DNA from 2 places in the Pseudomonas sp. F-14 TE3482 genome. Region 2 is predicted to be linked to the other one. Evidence: riboswitches for the same ligand, from Rfam matches in the RefSeq annotation. Region 2 holds a riboswitch; the other holds the start of a gene.
What was found. A riboswitch is a leader RNA that binds a small molecule or an ion and turns the genes downstream of it on or off. The one in region 2 is predicted to bind cobalamin.
Positions count from the first base shown of each region.

Region 1: linked by a shared signal. The riboswitch ahead of cobW (cobalamin biosynthesis protein CobW) and the one ahead of cobO (cob(I)yrinic acid a,c-diamide adenosyltransferase) in region 2 are both predicted to bind cobalamin.

Region 1 covers NZ_JBRJII010000001.1:4,149,707-4,157,940, reverse strand. The annotation lists gene cobN (cobaltochelatase subunit CobN) at 1-3,167, opposite strand, end outside; gene cobW (cobalamin biosynthesis protein CobW) at 3,171-4,238, opposite strand; cobalamin riboswitch at 4,340-4,555, opposite strand; cobalamin riboswitch at 4,808-5,035, shown strand; gene AB7M26_RS18855 (CbtB domain-containing protein) at 5,157-5,363, shown strand; gene AB7M26_RS18850 (CbtA family protein) at 5,375-6,082, shown strand; gene AB7M26_RS18845 (cobalamin biosynthesis protein) at 6,079-6,492, shown strand; gene cobM (precorrin-4 C(11)-methyltransferase) at 6,575-7,321, shown strand; gene nfuA (Fe-S biogenesis protein NfuA) at 7,490-8,074, opposite strand; gene AB7M26_RS18830 (fatty acid cis/trans isomerase) at 8,192-8,234, opposite strand, start outside.
Region 2 covers NZ_JBRJII010000001.1:5,864,952-5,873,185, forward strand. The annotation lists gene cobT (nicotinate-nucleotide--dimethylbenzimidazole phosphoribosyltransferase) at 1-292, opposite strand, end outside; gene cobU (bifunctional adenosylcobinamide kinase/adenosylcobinamide-phosphate guanylyltransferase) at 289-822, opposite strand; gene AB7M26_RS26590 (cobyric acid synthase) at 970-2,430, opposite strand; gene cobD (threonine-phosphate decarboxylase CobD) at 2,439-3,431, opposite strand; gene cbiB (adenosylcobinamide-phosphate synthase CbiB) at 3,424-4,332, opposite strand; gene bluB (5,6-dimethylbenzimidazole synthase) at 4,329-4,979, opposite strand; gene AB7M26_RS26610 (cobyrinate a,c-diamide synthase) at 4,976-6,358, opposite strand; gene cobO (cob(I)yrinic acid a,c-diamide adenosyltransferase) at 6,369-6,980, opposite strand; cobalamin riboswitch at 7,062-7,312, opposite strand; gene AB7M26_RS26620 (hypothetical protein) at 7,467-8,051, shown strand; gene AB7M26_RS26625 (PQQ-dependent sugar dehydrogenase) at 8,120-8,234, shown strand, end outside.

The DNA of each region.
Region 1 (8,234 bases), 1.7 Mb from region 2:
GCTTGCCGCTCGGCGCGGACCTTGGCCGCCAACGGGTTGAGATCGTCCGGCTCATCCAGTGCGGCGACCGCTTGCACGGCGGCGTCGAACAGCCGGATCAGGTTGGCAAAGGCATCGCGGAAAAATCCGGAGACGCGCAAGGTCACGTCCACCCGTGGACGGTCCAGCAAACTCAACGGCAGAATCTCGAAATCGTCGACCCGCTGGCTGCCAGTCGCCCAGACCGGACGCACGCCCATCAGCGCCATGGCCTGGGCGATGTCATCGCCGCCGGTGCGCATGGTCGCGGTGCCCCAAACCGACAGACCGAGCTGACGCAGGTGATCGCCGTGGTCCTGCAAGTGCCGCTCAAGAATCAGGTTCGCGGACTGGAAACCGATGCGCCACGCGGTGGTGGTCGGCAGGTTGCGCACATCCACCGAATAGAAATTGCGCCCGGTAGGCAGCACGTCCAGACGGCCGCGACTCGGCGCGCCGCTAGGCCCGGCCGGGACGAATCGACCACTGAGGGCATCCAGCAGGCCGCGCATTTCCGCTGGGCCGCAGGCGTCCAGACGCGGGGCAACGACTTCGCGCAGGCTGTTGATGATCGCACTCACTTCCGACCAATCACCCTCCTGTGGGAACGGGCCTTTGTGGCGAGGGAGCTTGCTCCCGTTGGACTGCGCAGCAGTCCCATTTTTTGGGGCCGCTTCGCGACCCAACGGGAGCAAGCTCCCTCGCCACAGTGGCTCGCTCCCACCGGGGCCGGGCATGGCTTGAGGATGGTTCAGTAGCTCGGCCTCGGGACTCAAAGTCTGTTCAATCACCTGCGCGGCGAACAACTCCAGACGTTCACGGGTATCCCCCGCCGTACGCCACAGTTCATCGCTGACCGACAGCAATGCCTCCGGTCGAGGGCCGCTCCAGGGCTCGGCCAAAACGCAATCCAGCGGATCGAAGCCCAACGCAAACGCCTTGGCCAGCGCCCGCAACAAACTCGATTGCGCCCCACGGCCATCGCCGCGCGGAATCCGCAGCAAGGCCAATAAGGTGTCGATGCGCAACCGCCCCACTGGCGACTCGCCAAACACGTGCAGACCATCGCGGATCTGCGACTCCTTCAAGTCGCACAGGTACGTGTCCAGGCGCGGTAACCAGATCGCCGCATCGGCATCGCTGTCGAGTTTCTCGTCCAGTTGCAGTTCACGGTCGATGTGCGTGTCGCGCACCAATTGCAGAATGTCGCGCTGCAGTTCCCGGGCGCGGCGCGGATCGAGCAATTGCGCTTCGTAATATTCGTCGGCCAACAATTCGAGATTGCGCAGCGGACCGTAGGTTTCGGCGCGGGTCAGCGGCGGCATCAGGTGATCGATGATCACAGCCTGCGTACGGCGTTTGGCCTGGGCGCCCTCGCCCGGGTCATTGACGATAAACGGATAGATGTTCGGCAGCGGCCCGAGCAAGGCGTCCGGCCAGCAGTTTTCCGACAGCCCGACGCCTTTGCCCGGCAGCCATTCGAGGTTGCCGTGCTTGCCCACATGGATCACGCCGTGAGCGCCGTAGGTGTTGCGCAACCAGAAGTAGAACGCCAGATAACCGTGAGGCGGCACCAGGTCGGGGTCGTGATAGACCGCGCTCGGGTCAACCTGATAACCCCGGGCCGGTTGAATGCCAACAAAGGTCAGGCCGAAGCGCAGACCAGCAATCATCATTCGCCCGCCACGGAACATCGGATCGTTTTCGGCCGAGCCCCAACGCTCCAGCACCGCCTGACGATTGGCCTCGGGCAGCGCGTTGAACATCAGGTTGTAGTCGTCCAGCGCGAGGCTTTGATGACAGGGACGCTGATCGAGGGTGTCGAGGTCGTTGCTGACGCCGCCGAGCAATTGCTGGATCAGCGCGGTGCCGGTGCCTGGCAATTCAGCCGGCAGCGGATAACCTTCAGCGTGCAGCGCTCGGAGGATGTTCAACGCCGCAGCCGGAGTATCGAGGCCGACGCCGTTGCCGATACGCCCATCGCGAGTCGGGTAGTTGGCGAGGATCAGGGCGATGCGTTTTTCGCCGTTGGGCACCCGCGCCAGATCGATCCAGCGCCGGGCCAGTTCGGCGACAAAATCCATGCGCTCAGGTTGCGGCCGGTAGCAGACCACGTCTGACTGACTGCGCTCGCTGCGCCAGGCCAGGTCCTTGAAACTGATCGGCCGGCTGATGATCCGCCCGTCCAGCTCCGGCAGTGCGATGTGCATCGCCAGGTCGCGGGGACCGAGGCCTTGTTCGCTGGCGCGCCAACCGGGTTCATTGTCCTGGGCGCAGATCGCTTGAATCACTGGAATGTTGCGGCGAAACGGCCGCAGGTGCGGCGCTTCGGGGCTGGACTGGGCGAAACCGGTGGTGTTGAGAATCACCCCCGCCTCGACTTCATCCAGCATGTCCTCAACCACCGTCAGGCAGCCGGGCTCTTTCAAACTGGCCAGTGCAATCGGTAACGGGTTCAACCCCGCTGCCTGCAGACGCTGGCAGAAAATATCGATGAAACCGGTGTTCGCCGCCTGCAAATGCGAGCGGTAAAACAGCACCGCCGCCACCGGCTGACCAGCTTGCCAGTCGGCTTGCCAATCGCTCAGCTCAGCGGGGCTTTTGTGCGGATGGTAAATCGCCGTGCGTGGCAGGGTTTGCGGCTCGGACCATGAGTAGTCGCGATCCAGCCAGCGATTGGCGAGGCAGCGAAACAGGTCGAGTGCGTTGGCCATGCCGCCCTGACGCAGGAAGTGCCAGAGCCGGTCGCGGTCTTGCGCGGTTACGGTGCTCAGGTCACTGAGTTCCGGGTCCGGGCGATCGTCCCCCGGCACCAGAATCAGCTGCACACCGCGCTCGGACAATTCCACAAGCCGCTCAATGCCGTAACGCCAATAGGCGATGCCGCCGTGCAGCGAGATCAGAATCACCTTGGCGTGGCGCAGCACTTCGTCGACGTAGAGATCGACCGAGGCGTGATTCTGCACCTGCATCGGATTGGCCAGGCGCAGGCTCGGGTAATCGTCGGGCAACTGCTGCGCCGCTTCGGCTAGCAATGCCAGGCTGGAATCGCCGCTGCACAGGATCACCAGCTCGGCGGGGGTTTGTCCAAGGTCGGCAATGTTGTCATCCGACACGAAACCGCCGGGCTGAGTCCTGAGCAGGTGCATGGTTTAAACGCTGAGCGCAGCGCGCAATTGCGCTTCGAGTGCAGTGGCGTCCAGATCCTGACCGATCAACACCAGACGGGTGGTGCGCGCTTCTTCAGCGCCCCACTGACGGTCGAAGTGCTTGTCGAAACGCGTGCCCACACCCTGGATCAGCAGGCGCATCGACTTGTTCGGTACCGCCGCGAAACCTTTGACCCGCAGGATGCCGTGCTGGACCACCAGTTGCGTCAGCGCGTCCATCAGCAGGCTTTCGTCGGCTTGTGGCAGCTCGATGGAGATGGAATCGAACGCGTCATGGTCATGATCGTGATCGTCTTCGCCTTCATGGTGATGATCGTGATGGCTGTGGCGGCTGTCGATGTGTTCTTCGGAGCCGGCACCGAGGCCGATCAGCACGTCCAGTGGCAGACGACCGCTGCTGGCCTCGATGACTTTCACCGCTGGCGGCAGTTCTTCGGCGACTTCCAGGCGCACGCGGGCCAGGTCTGCGGCGCTGATCAGGTCGGCCTTGTTGAGGATCACCAGATCGGCGCTGGCCAGTTGGTCGGCGAACAGCTCATGCAGCGGCGATTCGTGGTCCAGGTTCGGGTCGAGTTTGCGCTGGGCATCCACTTGATCCGGGAACGCAGCGAAGGTGCCAGCAGCGACGGCCGGGCTGTCGACCACGGTGATCACCGCGTCAACGGTGCAGGCGCTGCGGATTTCTGGCCACTGGAAGGCTTGAACCAAAGGTTTTGGCAGGGCCAGACCCGAAGTTTCGATCAGAATGTGGTCGAGGTCGCCGCGACGAGCGACCAGTTCGCGCATCACCGGGAAGAATTCTTCCTGAACCGTGCAGCACAGGCAGCCGTTGGCCAGTTCGTAGACGCGGCCGTTGGCTTCTTCTTCGGTACAACCGATCGAGCACTGCTTAAGGATTTCGCCGTCGATGCCCAGCTCGCCGAACTCGTTGACGATCACCGCGATGCGACGGCCCTGGGCGTTGTCGAGCATGTGGCGCAGCAAGGTGGTTTTGCCCGAGCCGAGGAAGCCGGTAACGATGGTGACAGGGAGTTTGGCCAGTGTTTTCATCGGATGCCCTTTGGCAAGGTGGCGGGCATACGGGACGACAATCGCAGCGGCGGATGCACGCGCGCAAGAGTTCCGCCACCGGATCACCCCGCCCGGTTGTAGTGAGAATCTGTATCGAGGCAGGTCTCCTGGCTGACGGTGTGCCGGGCGAGTCAGCCTGGCATTCGCTGCGCCTTCCCGCGAACCTGATGGATCAGGGCTTGCAGTGGCGTGGCAGCGAACATCACCGTTCACAGTTGCGGGGGCAGCCGCGGCATCGACCGCGTTCCCTTCTTAGCTTCGGCAGACGCCGAAGAACCTCGAAAGCGCAAGGCTACGCATCGTGTGGGGGCGGGTCAATGTCCTATAGGAGAATGTGATCACCTGTGGGGGTTTGCCTGTGGCGAGGGAGCTTGCTCCCGTTCGAGCGCGAAGCGGTCACAATCAGATACATGCGGTCTGCCTGTAGATATGCAGTGCATGGTTTTACGACTGCTTCGCAGCCGAGCGGGAGCAAGCTCCCTCGCCACAGGTATTTGGTGTCAGTTGAGAACCCTTGCCAATTGACGCCCAACCCCCGCCCATGCTCTCCTACACGCCTTGTTACGGGTGCCCTTCACAGGGTGAAACGGGAAACCGGTGAATCATGTGCTTTACTCTAAAGCCATGTCAGTCCGGTGCTGCCCCCGCAACGGTAAGCGAGTGAAGCGTCAAATCCACTGTGCCCGTCATACGGCATGGGAAGGTGATGCTTGCAGGTTTGGGCACAAGCCCTGCCCCTCGCGAGCCCGGAGACCGGCCCGCAACACAAAGTGACTTTTACGTTCACTGAATAACAAACCCGCGGTGGGCGGGCGCTGTTCGAAATCTCTGCCTGCCCCGGCGTACGGAGGTTTTCATGCGCTCTATTCACCCGCTGACAGACCAGAGGGAAGCGCCATGTCGATCATCAGCAGCACCGCCAGCAACACCGATAAAAAGAGCACGATCAGCACCACCACTACCCTGAGCCAACGCCTGACCGCCGCTTTTTGTGCGTCGATTCTTGGCGCCAGCCTTGTGTATTTCGCCGGTTTCTCGCACATCGAAGCGGTACACAACGCCGCGCACGATACCCGTCACAGCGCCGCATTCCCGTGCCATTGAGACCTGCTGACATGATCAAGCGTATTGCGCAAACCGCAGGTTTCACCGGGCTGCTGGCCGCCCTGCTGCTGACCCTGCTGCAAAGCTTCTGGGTGGCTCCGCTGATTCTGCAGGCCGAGACCTACGAAAAATCCGAGCCGGCCGCGGTTGAAATCCACGAGCACGCCGCGGGAGCTGTCACCGCTCACACCCACGATGCCGAAGCCTGGGAGCCGGAAGACGGCTGGCAGCGCGTGCTGTCGACCACCGGCGGCAATCTGGTGGTGGCGGTGGGTTTCGCCCTGATGCTCGCGGGCCTCTACACCTTGCGCGCTCCACGCCGTACCTCTCAGGGCCTGCTCTGGGGTCTGGCCGGTTACGCGACGTTCGTGCTGGCGCCCACCCTCGGCCTGCCACCTGAGCTGCCGGGCACTGCCGCGGCGGATCTGGCGCAACGGCAGATTTGGTGGATTGGCACCGCCGCGTCCACAGCAGTCGGCATCGCGCTGATCGCATTCAGCCGCCACTGGCTGATGAAGATCCTTGGTGTGGCGATCCTGGCCGTGCCTCATGTGATTGGCGCGCCTCAACCGGAAGTCCATTCGATGCTCGCGCCGCAAGCCCTGGAAGCGCAGTTCAAAATCGCTTCGCAGCTGACCAACATGGCGTTCTGGCTGGCCCTGGGCCTGATCAGCGCCTGGTTGTTCCGCCGCAAAAGCGATGGCCAATACTCCGCATGACTGACGTCAGCGCAGCGCCGACCCTGGTGGTCGGCCTGGGCTGCCAGCGCGGCTGCCCCGTCAGCACGCTGCGGGCGCTGCTTGATCAAGCGTTACAGGCCCATCAAATCGAGCTCCGTGAGATCAAGGCCTTGGCCAGCATTGACCTGAAGCGCGAAGAACCCGCCCTGATCGAACTGGCCGAACAGCTGGCATTGCCGTTGATGTATTTCAGCAGCGAACAATTGGCCGGTTATGAACCGCAACTCAGCCACCACTCGGACATCGCGTTCGAACGCACCGGCTGTTACGGCGTAGCGGAAAGTGCCGCGCTGGCACTGGCCGAACAATTGGCTCAAGCACCGGCAAAGCTGCTGATTCCACGACAAAAATACGCCCAGGCCACCCTCGCATTGGCCAGCGCCGCGTAAAATCCCCGATAATCCCCGCCTTCGATCATGAGCAATCTTCATCTGAAGCGTGCCCATACCCTTTTTCTGACAGGAAACGACGATGACCGTCTACTTCATTGGCGCAGGCCCCGGCGACCCGGAACTGATCACCGTCAAAGGCCAGCGGCTGATTCGTAGCTGCCCGGTCATCATCTATGCAGGCTCCCTGGTGCCCGCCGCTGTACTGGACGGCCACCGCGCCGAACAGGTGGTCAACAGCGCCGAATTGCACCTGGAACAGATCATCGAGCTGATCAAGACCGCCCATGCCAACGGCCAGGACGTAGCCCGGGTGCACTCCGGCGATCCGAGCCTGTACGGGGCGATTGGCGAGCAGATTCGCTACCTGCGTGAACTCGACATCCCTTTCGAAATCATTCCCGGCGTCACCGCCACCGCCGCCTGCGCGGCGCTTTTGGGTGCTGAACTGACCCTGCCGGACGTGTCACAAAGCGTGATTCTGACCCGCTACGCCGACAAGACCGCGATGCCCGCCGGTGAAGAACTGGGCAGTCTGGCGCAGCATGGGGCGACCATGGCGATCCACTTGGGGGTTAATCATCTGGAGAAAATCCTTGCTGAATTGCTGCCGCACTACGGCGCCGATTGCCCGATTGCGGTGATTCATCGGGCAACCTGGCCGGATCAGGATTGGGTGGTGGGGACGCTGGCGGATATTGCCGGGAAGGTTCAAGCCAAGGGATTTCGCCGGACGGCGCTGATTCTGGTGGGCCGGGTGTTGGGCAGCGATCACTTCAGTGAATCATCGTTGTATCGCGCGGGGCATGCGCATTTGTACAGGCCCTGAAGCACTTGTGGCGAGGGAGCTTGCTCCCGCTGGACCGCGCAGCGGTCCCAATATCAACCAACGCATTCATCACGGAAAAATGCATCGGCTGGTTTGCGACTGCTTCGCAGTCGAGCGGGAGCAAGCTCCCTCGCCACAGCACCGTTTTTTTATGTCGCAGCGAACACCTTAGTAGTAGGCGTTTTCTTTCTGCGTATGGTCGGTCACGTCACGAACGCCCTTGAGCTCAGGAATACGCTCAAGCAAGGTGCGCTCGATGCCTTCCTTCAAGGTGACGTCTGCCTGGCCGCAGCCTTGGCAACCGCCGCCGAACTTCAGCACGGCGATGCCGTCTTCGACCACATCGATCAGGCTGACCTGACCGCCGTGGCTGGCCAGCCCCGGGTTGATCTCGGTTTGCAGGTAATAGTTGATGCGCTCGTTGACCGGGCTGTCGGCGTTGACCATCGGTACCTTGGCGTTTGGCGCCTTGATGGTCAGTTGGCCGCCCATGCGGTCGGTGGCGTAGTCAACTACCGCATCGTCCAGGAAGGCTTCGCTGAAGTGATCGATGTACGCGGTGAAGCTTTTGAGCCCCAGCGCGGTGTCTTCGGGTTTTTCTTCGCCCGGCTTGCAGTAGGCAATGCAGGTTTCGGCGTACTGGGTGCCAGGCTGGGTGATAAAGACGCGGATGCCGATACCCGGGGTGTTCTGCTTGGAGAGCAGATCAGCCAGATAATCGTGGGCGGCGTCGGTAATGGTAATAGCGGTCATGGAAACTCCTCGCAGGCTTGGACGCAGTTTACGCCAATCATCGCGCCGGACAAAGTCCTAGTATTTTTGTCGGGAAAGCGCAGCTGATCCAATGTGGGAGCGCAGGCACCTCGTGCATCAAAGATTCTCGTAGCGGTTCATGTCCAGCACGCCCTCTTCC
Region 2 (8,234 bases):
TGATCGCCGCGCCGCCGCTGACAAAGTTGTGCAGCATCTGCCCGGTGACTTCCTGAGGAAACGCCGACACGCCTTCAGCAACCACACCATGGTCACCGGCAAAAATCGCAATCCACAGCTGATCGAGCGTCGGCTTGACCTGCCCCTGCAATCCGGCCAGTTGCACCGCCACCGATTCGAGCCGGCCGAGTGAGCCGGCAGGTTTGGTCAGTTGCTGTTGACGCGCCTGCGCCTGTTCGACCGTTTGAGCGTCGATGGGCTTGCACGGGTTCAGCCACCAGGCATGAGTCATAACGCAGTTCCTTTCAAAGTCAGGGGCAGACCGGCGACGGTCAGGACGACTCGCTGACAGCGCTCGGCCAAGGCTTGATGCAGCCAACCGGCTTCATCGACATAGCGGCGAGTCAATTCGCCCAACGGCACGACACCCATGCCGGTCTCGTTGCTGACAAAAATGATTTCACCCGGCAATGACGCCAGGCATTCCAGCAGGGCTTCGCGTTCGGCCGACAAGCGCTCGGCATCGTCGAGCATCAGCAGATTGGTTAGCCACAACGTCAGGCAATCCACCAGCAAGCAACGATCGGCACTGGCGTTTTCGCGCAGCACACGGGCGAGCTCCAGCGGTTCTTCGATCAATGCCCATTCGGCCGGACGACGGGCGCGGTGATGGGCCACCCGTTCGTTCATTTCACCGTCTTGAGATTGGCTGGTGGCGATGTAGGTGGCTATATAAGTGACTTGGAGCTGACTGTCTGTCGCCAGTTTTTCAGCCAGACGGCTTTTGCCGGAACGGGCGCCGCCGAGGATCAGTTGCAGCATGGTTTATTCCTTAAAATCTTCGGTGTCGGGACGGGCCTCATCGCGGGCAAGCCCGCTCCCACAAGGATCGAGGCTGTTCACAGATTTTTGTCTACCCACGAAACCTGTGGGAGCGGGCTTGCCCGCGATGGGGCCTGTGCAACCACCTCAAAACCCACAGAGCTCCCGCAACAACCCGGTATCCAGATGCATCTCCACCAGATCCGCCAGCCGTTCGATGTCACGCTCGCGCAAGGCGTGGTAATCCACTTCCTGCACATCCTGCAAACCGGCCCAGCGCAACAACGCACTGCACGCCGCCGGTGACTCGAACAGGCCATGCAGGTACGTGCCGAATATCTGCCCATCGACACTTTGCGCGCCATCGCAGCGACCATCGTCGAGCTTCACCGCGGCATTTTCCAGCGCCGCCCCGGTGGTCACGCCGGCATGAATTTCATAGCCGCTGACCTGCGCATCTTCCAGCGCCAGGCGCCCACGCACATTGCGCAACTGCTTCTCTTCTTCGAGCTGCGTTTCGAACGCCAGCAAGCCCAAGCCGGCACTGGAACCCGGCGCGCCTTCAAGGCCCAGCGGGTCGTGCACGTGCTCGCCGAGCATTTGCAGACCGCCGCAGATCCCCAGCACTTTTCCGCCGTAGCGCAAGTGCCGCGAGATCGCCGTGTCCCAACCGTTGGCTCGCAAGTATGCGAGGTCACTGCGCACGCTTTTCGAGCCAGGAAGAATGATCAGGTCGGCCGGCGGAATCGCCTGACCGAGGCCGATGAATTGCAGGTCCACTTGCGGATGCAGGCGCAACGGATCGAAATCGGTGTGGTTGCTGATGCGCGGCAGTACCGGCACCACCACGTTGAGTACCTGATCGGCCTTGTCGGTCTGCCGCTGATCGAGACCATCCTCGGCCTCAAGATGCAGGTCCATCACATAAGGCAAAACGCCAATCACCGGTTTGCCAGTGCGCGCCTCCAGCCAATCGAGGCCTGGTTGCAGCAAGGCGATGTCGCCGCGAAACCGGTTGATGATGAAGCCTTTGACCCTTGCCTGTTCGCTGGGGGACAGCAGCTCCAGCGTACCGACCAAATGCGCGAAAACTCCACCGCGATTGATGTCGGCGATCAGCACCACCGGGCAGTCCACCGCCTCGGCAAAACCCATGTTGGCGATGTCGCCGGCCCGCAGGTTGATCTCTGCCGGCGAACCCGCCCCTTCGACCATCACCACCGGATACGCCGCACTCAACCGCTCATGGGAGGCCAGTACCGCTTGCATGGCGATGGCTTTGTAGTCGTGATAGGCGACAGCATTCATGGTGGTGACCGCGCGACCATGAATGATCACTTGGGCGCCGGTATCGCTATTGGGCTTGAGCAGCACCGGGTTCATGTCGGTGTGCGGTTCAAGGTTGGCGGCCTGGGCCTGCACCGCTTGAGCGCGACCAATCTCGCCACCGTCAGCGGTCACCGCGCTGTTGAGAGCCATGTTCTGCGGCTTGAACGGCACGACGCTGACACCCTGGCGCGCAACCCAGCGGCATAGCGCCGTCACCAGTGTGCTTTTACCGGCGTCCGATGTAGTGCCCTGCACCATCAAAGTCGCGCCCTGCACCATCAACGTAGTCATTGCGCTTCCTTAACGTAGGCTTCAAGCGCTTGCTCAAGACGCAGCCAATCCGCTTCATCGGCGGGCAAGCCAAACCTCAGGCTGCTGTTGTGGGTGAACAACCGCAGCAGAATGCCGCGCCGGGCCATGAATTCGTGCAGTGCTTCGGCGCACTCGATGATCAGCCATTGGAACAATGCGCAACCGCCCTGGGGTTTGAGACCGTACTGTTCAAGCAGCAACGCCAGACGCTCGCCGGCCTCGTCAGTACGAATGCGCTGTCGGGTGTGCCCGTCCGTATCCGTCAGGCACGCCTGGCCCAGCACTCGGGTCGGCCCACTGACCGCCCAGGGTCCGACCTGTTCGGCCAGTAGCTTGAGCAACTTGCGCTCGGCCAGCACAAACCCCAGTCGCACACCGGCCAGGCCGAAGAATTTGCCGAAGGAGCGCAGCACGATCAAACCGATCTGATTGGCAAACGGCGCCAGGCTCAAATGCGGGGTGTTGTCCATGAACGCCTCGTCCACCACCAGCCAGCCACCGCGCTGGGCCAGCCGAGAATGCCAATCCAGCAGACGAGCCGGCGTCAGGCTCAACCCTGTGGGATTGTTCGGGTTGACCACCACCAGCACATCGAGGCTGTCGAGAAAGAAATCGACTTCCGACTCCAGCACTTCACGCACGATGTACCCGTTGCGACGCCAGGCTTGGGCGTGTTCGGCGTAACACGGCGACAGCACGCCGACCTTGCCGGCCCGGCGCAACCGCGGCAGCAACTGGATCGCCATTTGCGACCCGGCCACCGGCAACACCTGAGCCGCACCGTAATAGTCGCAGGCAGCCTGCTCCAGACCGTCATCGGTTTCTGGCAACCGCGCCCAGGCCCGCAGCGGGATGTCCGGAACCGGGAATGGCCAAGGCGCCAGGCCACTGGACAGGTCGAGCCAATCGGCTTCGGCAATGCCGTATTCAAGCGCCGCATTGCGCAAGCGGCCACCGTGTTCAAGCATAGAATTCAGCCCCCACGCAGAGAATCAGCAGCCATAACCATACCCCGCGCTGGACCAATTGCCAGCCACGGTCGATGGAATCGGCATCCGCCGGCACCCCTTCGCCCAATTGCGGACGCTGATGCAGTTCACCGTGATAAATCGCCGCCCCGCCCAACTCGACACCCAGCGCGCCAGCACCGGCCGCCATCACCGGCCCGGCATTCGGGCTGTCCCAGGTTGGGCCCTGGATACGCCAGCACTTCAGCGCCAGTCGGGTTTTACCCAGCAGCGCGTAGGTCAACGCCACCAGGCGTGCAGGAATGTAGTTCAGAACATCATCGATCTTCGCCGCAGCCCAACCGAAACGTTCGAAGCGATCGTTGCGATAACCCCACATCGCATCAAGCGTGTTGCTCAGGCGATAGAGCACCACGCCGGGCGCACCCGCCACGGCAAACCAGAACAGCGCGGCGAACACCGCATCGCTGCCGTTCTCCAGCACCGACTCGGTGGCGGCGCGGGCGACTTCGGTTTCATCCAGTTCGCTGGTCTGACGGCTGACCAGATAACCCACACGTTTGCGCGCCTCGATCAGATCATCGCTGCGCAGGGCCTTGGCCACCGGCTCGACGTGCTCGCCGAGACTGCGCATGCCGAGGGCACAATAGAGCAAGAGAATCTCGACAATCCAGCCAACGTAAGGCGCCCAGGAAAGTGCGGTGGCCAACAAGGTCAGCGGCACGACCGCCATCACCCAGGCCGTAACGCCGTGACTGCGCCAGCCGCGGCCACCGGAGTTGAAACGTTGCTCGATGCGATCGGCAAAACGACCGAACGCCACCAGCGGATGCCAGCGTTTGGGCTCACCCAGCAGCGCATCCAGCGCGACCGCGGCGACACTCAACAACGCCACACTCATTGACTCACTCCCCAATAATTTTCATACAGCAATTCGCTGAGTGGACGCGCCTGCGCCCAACCTTCGAGTACCAACATCGGCGCCGGGTAGAATTCCTTGACCGGCCCCAGACAAAGAACGGCCAAAGGCTTGGCCCCGGTCGGTAAACCCAGCAAGTCCGCCAGCGCTTGTGGCTCGAACAATGACACCCAGCCCATGCCAAGGCCTTCGGCGCGGGATGCGAGCCAAAGGTTCTGGATGGCGCAGGACAGCGAGGCCATGTCCATTTCCGGCAATGTACGACGGCCGAAGATATGCCGCTCACGATCGTCCATCAGCGCGGCGACCAGCACCTCGGCGCAGTCGTTGATGCCTTCGACCTTGAGCTTCATGAATTCGTCGGAGCGCTCGCCGAGGGCTTCGGCGGTGCGGATGCGTTCTTCTTCCACCAACTGCTGAATCTTGCCGCGCAGTACCCGGTCGCTGATGCGGATGAAACGCCAGGGCTGCATCAGGCCGACACTCGGCGCTTGGTGCGCGGCTTCGAGCAGACGTCTCAGTAACTCGGGTTCGACCGTGCCGCCGCTGAAGTGCCGCATGTCGCGGCGCTCGGCGATGGCTCGGTAAACGGCTGCGCGTTCGGCTTCGGAAAATGTGTTGTCGGTCATGGCCTCTTCGCGAGCAAGCCCGCTCCCACATTTGAATTGCATCCCCCTGTGGGAGCGGGCTTGCTCGCGAAGGCGTCCTCAAGGTCAGGCACAAACAGCGCTGCAATCGCCGATGGATTGGACGGAAAATAAAAATGTACATAAGAGGCCGTCATCCGCCCCTCACGATAAACCGCCTCCGCCCCTCGTCCGCCATTGGGGCTCAAACCTCGAGCAATCGGCTCAAGCCCGGTGCTGGTCAGCGAGTGGTGATAGGTGTGCCCACGCAGCAAACCTTCCGGCAATTCGACCGCCTGCAAGGCCAACGCGGCAAGACGCTTCTGCATCACCGCATCACCGGCCAGCAAGCCAACCAGTTCAGCGCGAGTGCCCTCGACATCGGTCAAGGAATCCAGCAGATACAGCATGCCGCCACACTCGGCCAGCAACGGTTTGCCCGCCGCGTGGTGAGCGCGGATCGCGGTCAGCATCGGCGTGTTTTGCGACAACGCTACATGGTGCAATTCAGGGTAACCGCCCGGCAGATAGAGGCTGTCTGCCTCAGGTAATTCGCTGTCGCGGATCGGCGAAAAGAAAGTCAATTCGGCGCCCATGGCCCGCAGCAGATCCAGGCTCGCGCCGTAGGTAAACGCGAAAGCTTCATCCCGGGCCACGGCAATCCGCACACCGGCCAGCAACGGTTCGGCTGCGATCATTTCAGGCGCGGCGAATTCCACGGCTGGCGGCAGCGCCACATCGCAACTGCTGGCTAATGAGTCGGCCGCCGCATCGAGACGCAGGTCGAGATCATTCAATTCACTGGCCTGAACCAGGCCGAGATGCCGACTTGGCAATTCGATGCCGGTCTCCCGGGACAACGCTCCGTACCAGCGCAAACCTTCAGTCAGGCTGCCTTCGAGCAATTGCGCATGGCGCACGGTGCCGACCCGATTGGCCAGCACACCGGCAAACGGCAAATCCGGCTGATAACGCGCAAGGCCCAGGGCCAGCGCGCCAAACGTCTGCGCCATCGCGGTGCCGTCGATCACGCCGAGCACCGGCACACCGAAGTGCCGCGCCAGATCGGCGCTGGATGGCGTACCGTCGAATAGCCCCATGACGCCTTCGATGAGGATCAGATCGGCTTCGCCAGCGGCTTCCCACAACAGCCGTCGACTTTCTTGCTCGCCGACCATCCACATGTCGAGTTGATAAACCGGTGCGCCGCTGGCGCGCTCGAGAATCATCGGGTCGAGAAAATCCGGGCCGCATTTGAACACGCGAACCTTGCGCCCCTGATTGCGATGCAAACGGGCGAGCGCGGCGGTGACAGTGGTCTTGCCCTGGCCGGAGGCCGGCGCGGCGATCAGTACCGCCGGGCATTGACGATGGCTATTCATAAAGTGCAGTTCACAACTCGACGCCTTTTTGCGCTTTGATTCCGGCCTGGAAGGCGTGCTTGATCATGCCCATTTCAGTGACAGTGTCGGCCAGTTCGATCATCTCGGGCTTGGCGCCGCGACCGGTGACCACCACGTGCTGCATCGGCGGACGGGCCTGCAAGTCGCTGAGCACCTGATCGAGATCGAGGTAGCCGTGCTTGAGGGCGATGTTCAATTCATCTAACACCACGAGGCCAATGGCCGGATCACGCAGCAATTCGCGGGACACTGCCCAGGCGGCTTCGGCGGCGGCGATGTCGCGCTGACGGTCCTGGGTTTCCCAGGTAAAGCCCTCGCCCATCACATGAAAACGCACTTGCTCCGGGAAGCGTCGGAAGAACAGCTCCTCGCCAGTGCTGGTGCGCCCCTTGATGAACTGCACCACGCCGCACTGCATGCCGTGGCCCATGGACCGCGCGAGCATGCCGAACGCCGAACTGCTTTTGCCTTTGCCGTTACCGGAAAGCACCAGCAGCAAACCGCATTCATTCGGCGAGTTGGCGATGCGTTCGTCGATCACCGCTTTTTTTCGCAGCATGCGCGCCAGATGGCGTTCGTCACGATCGGGAGTATCAGTCATGGGGGAGCTCTCCGTTGGGGCTGGATAACGGCGGGCAGGCACAAGAATAGACGGCAAGAAGCCTGGCATCGCCCACCGTGATGCCGTTGGATGAATCAGGCCGGTCTCCGGGCTCATGAGCGGCTTGCGCCTGACTGCGCGCCTTCCCATGTCGACAGTCGACACAGTGGCTAGGGCCTGATGACAGGCCCTCGCGCAGCTTTTACTCATTTACCGTTGCGGGGGCAGCGCCGGGATCGTGATCATTCTTCGCTGGAAGAAATTCACTCACCGGCTTCCCTGTTTCACTCTGTCGACCAAGGTCACAGAGCACCTGAAACAAGCCGCGAAGGTTAGAGGGTTGGGGATGGAGCGTCAATTAAAGCCGGGACACCGCTGAGCGAATAACTGCCGTCGATCAATTAACTGACGCCAATCTTGTGCCACACTGCCAGCAGTGATATCAAAGAGCCACAACCTGACAACACAATAACAAGGGTGAGCCACATGCAAGGCATGATCATCAGCAATCCGAAGCTGGAATTCCTGCGGCCGGTACTGGAACGCTGGTTTGACTGTATCGACCGCTACAACACCGTGCGCGGCGATAACGATACACCTTACTGGTACGACGAAAACGCCAACCTCGGTCTGCTCTGCGCCGCGGCCTGGATGGCAGAAATGGTCACGCTGGCACAGACGTCGACCCGCAAACAGATCGAAGAAGGCGAACGCAACGCCCGCGCCGATCTGTTTATCGCCAGCAGCGAAGAGCGCGCGTATCTCCAGGCCACCCAGCGCTGGCCACGGGTCAATAGCCTGAACCTGACTCAGGCATTGGCGGACATCACCAGTGACGCGAAGCGAATCAGCTACGCCAGCGATCTGAAACTCGGCTGTCTGTTTGTCGCGCCACAAAAAGCCCAACACAGCGCCACCCCGGAAGAACTCCAGGACATGGTCGACGACCTGCAAAAGGAACATACCTGCGCCGTGGCCTGGTATTTCCCTTACGCCTACCGCAAGTTGCGCAATGAAGCCGGCAACTACCATCCAGGCATCGCTGTTCTGCTCAAGGAAGCCCGCGGCTGACCGGTTGAACCATCGAACGTCTACGCTTCTCTATGATTACGTCAATGCATTCATAGGGAAGATCAGTAATGCGCAAACCCCAGCTCGTTTTCATCATCGCGCTCGCCGGAGGGCTCGCCGCCTGTGGTGAAACCTCCAGCCTGCAAGTCTCGGATGGCACAGGCCCCTCGCCCAAGCTGCCAG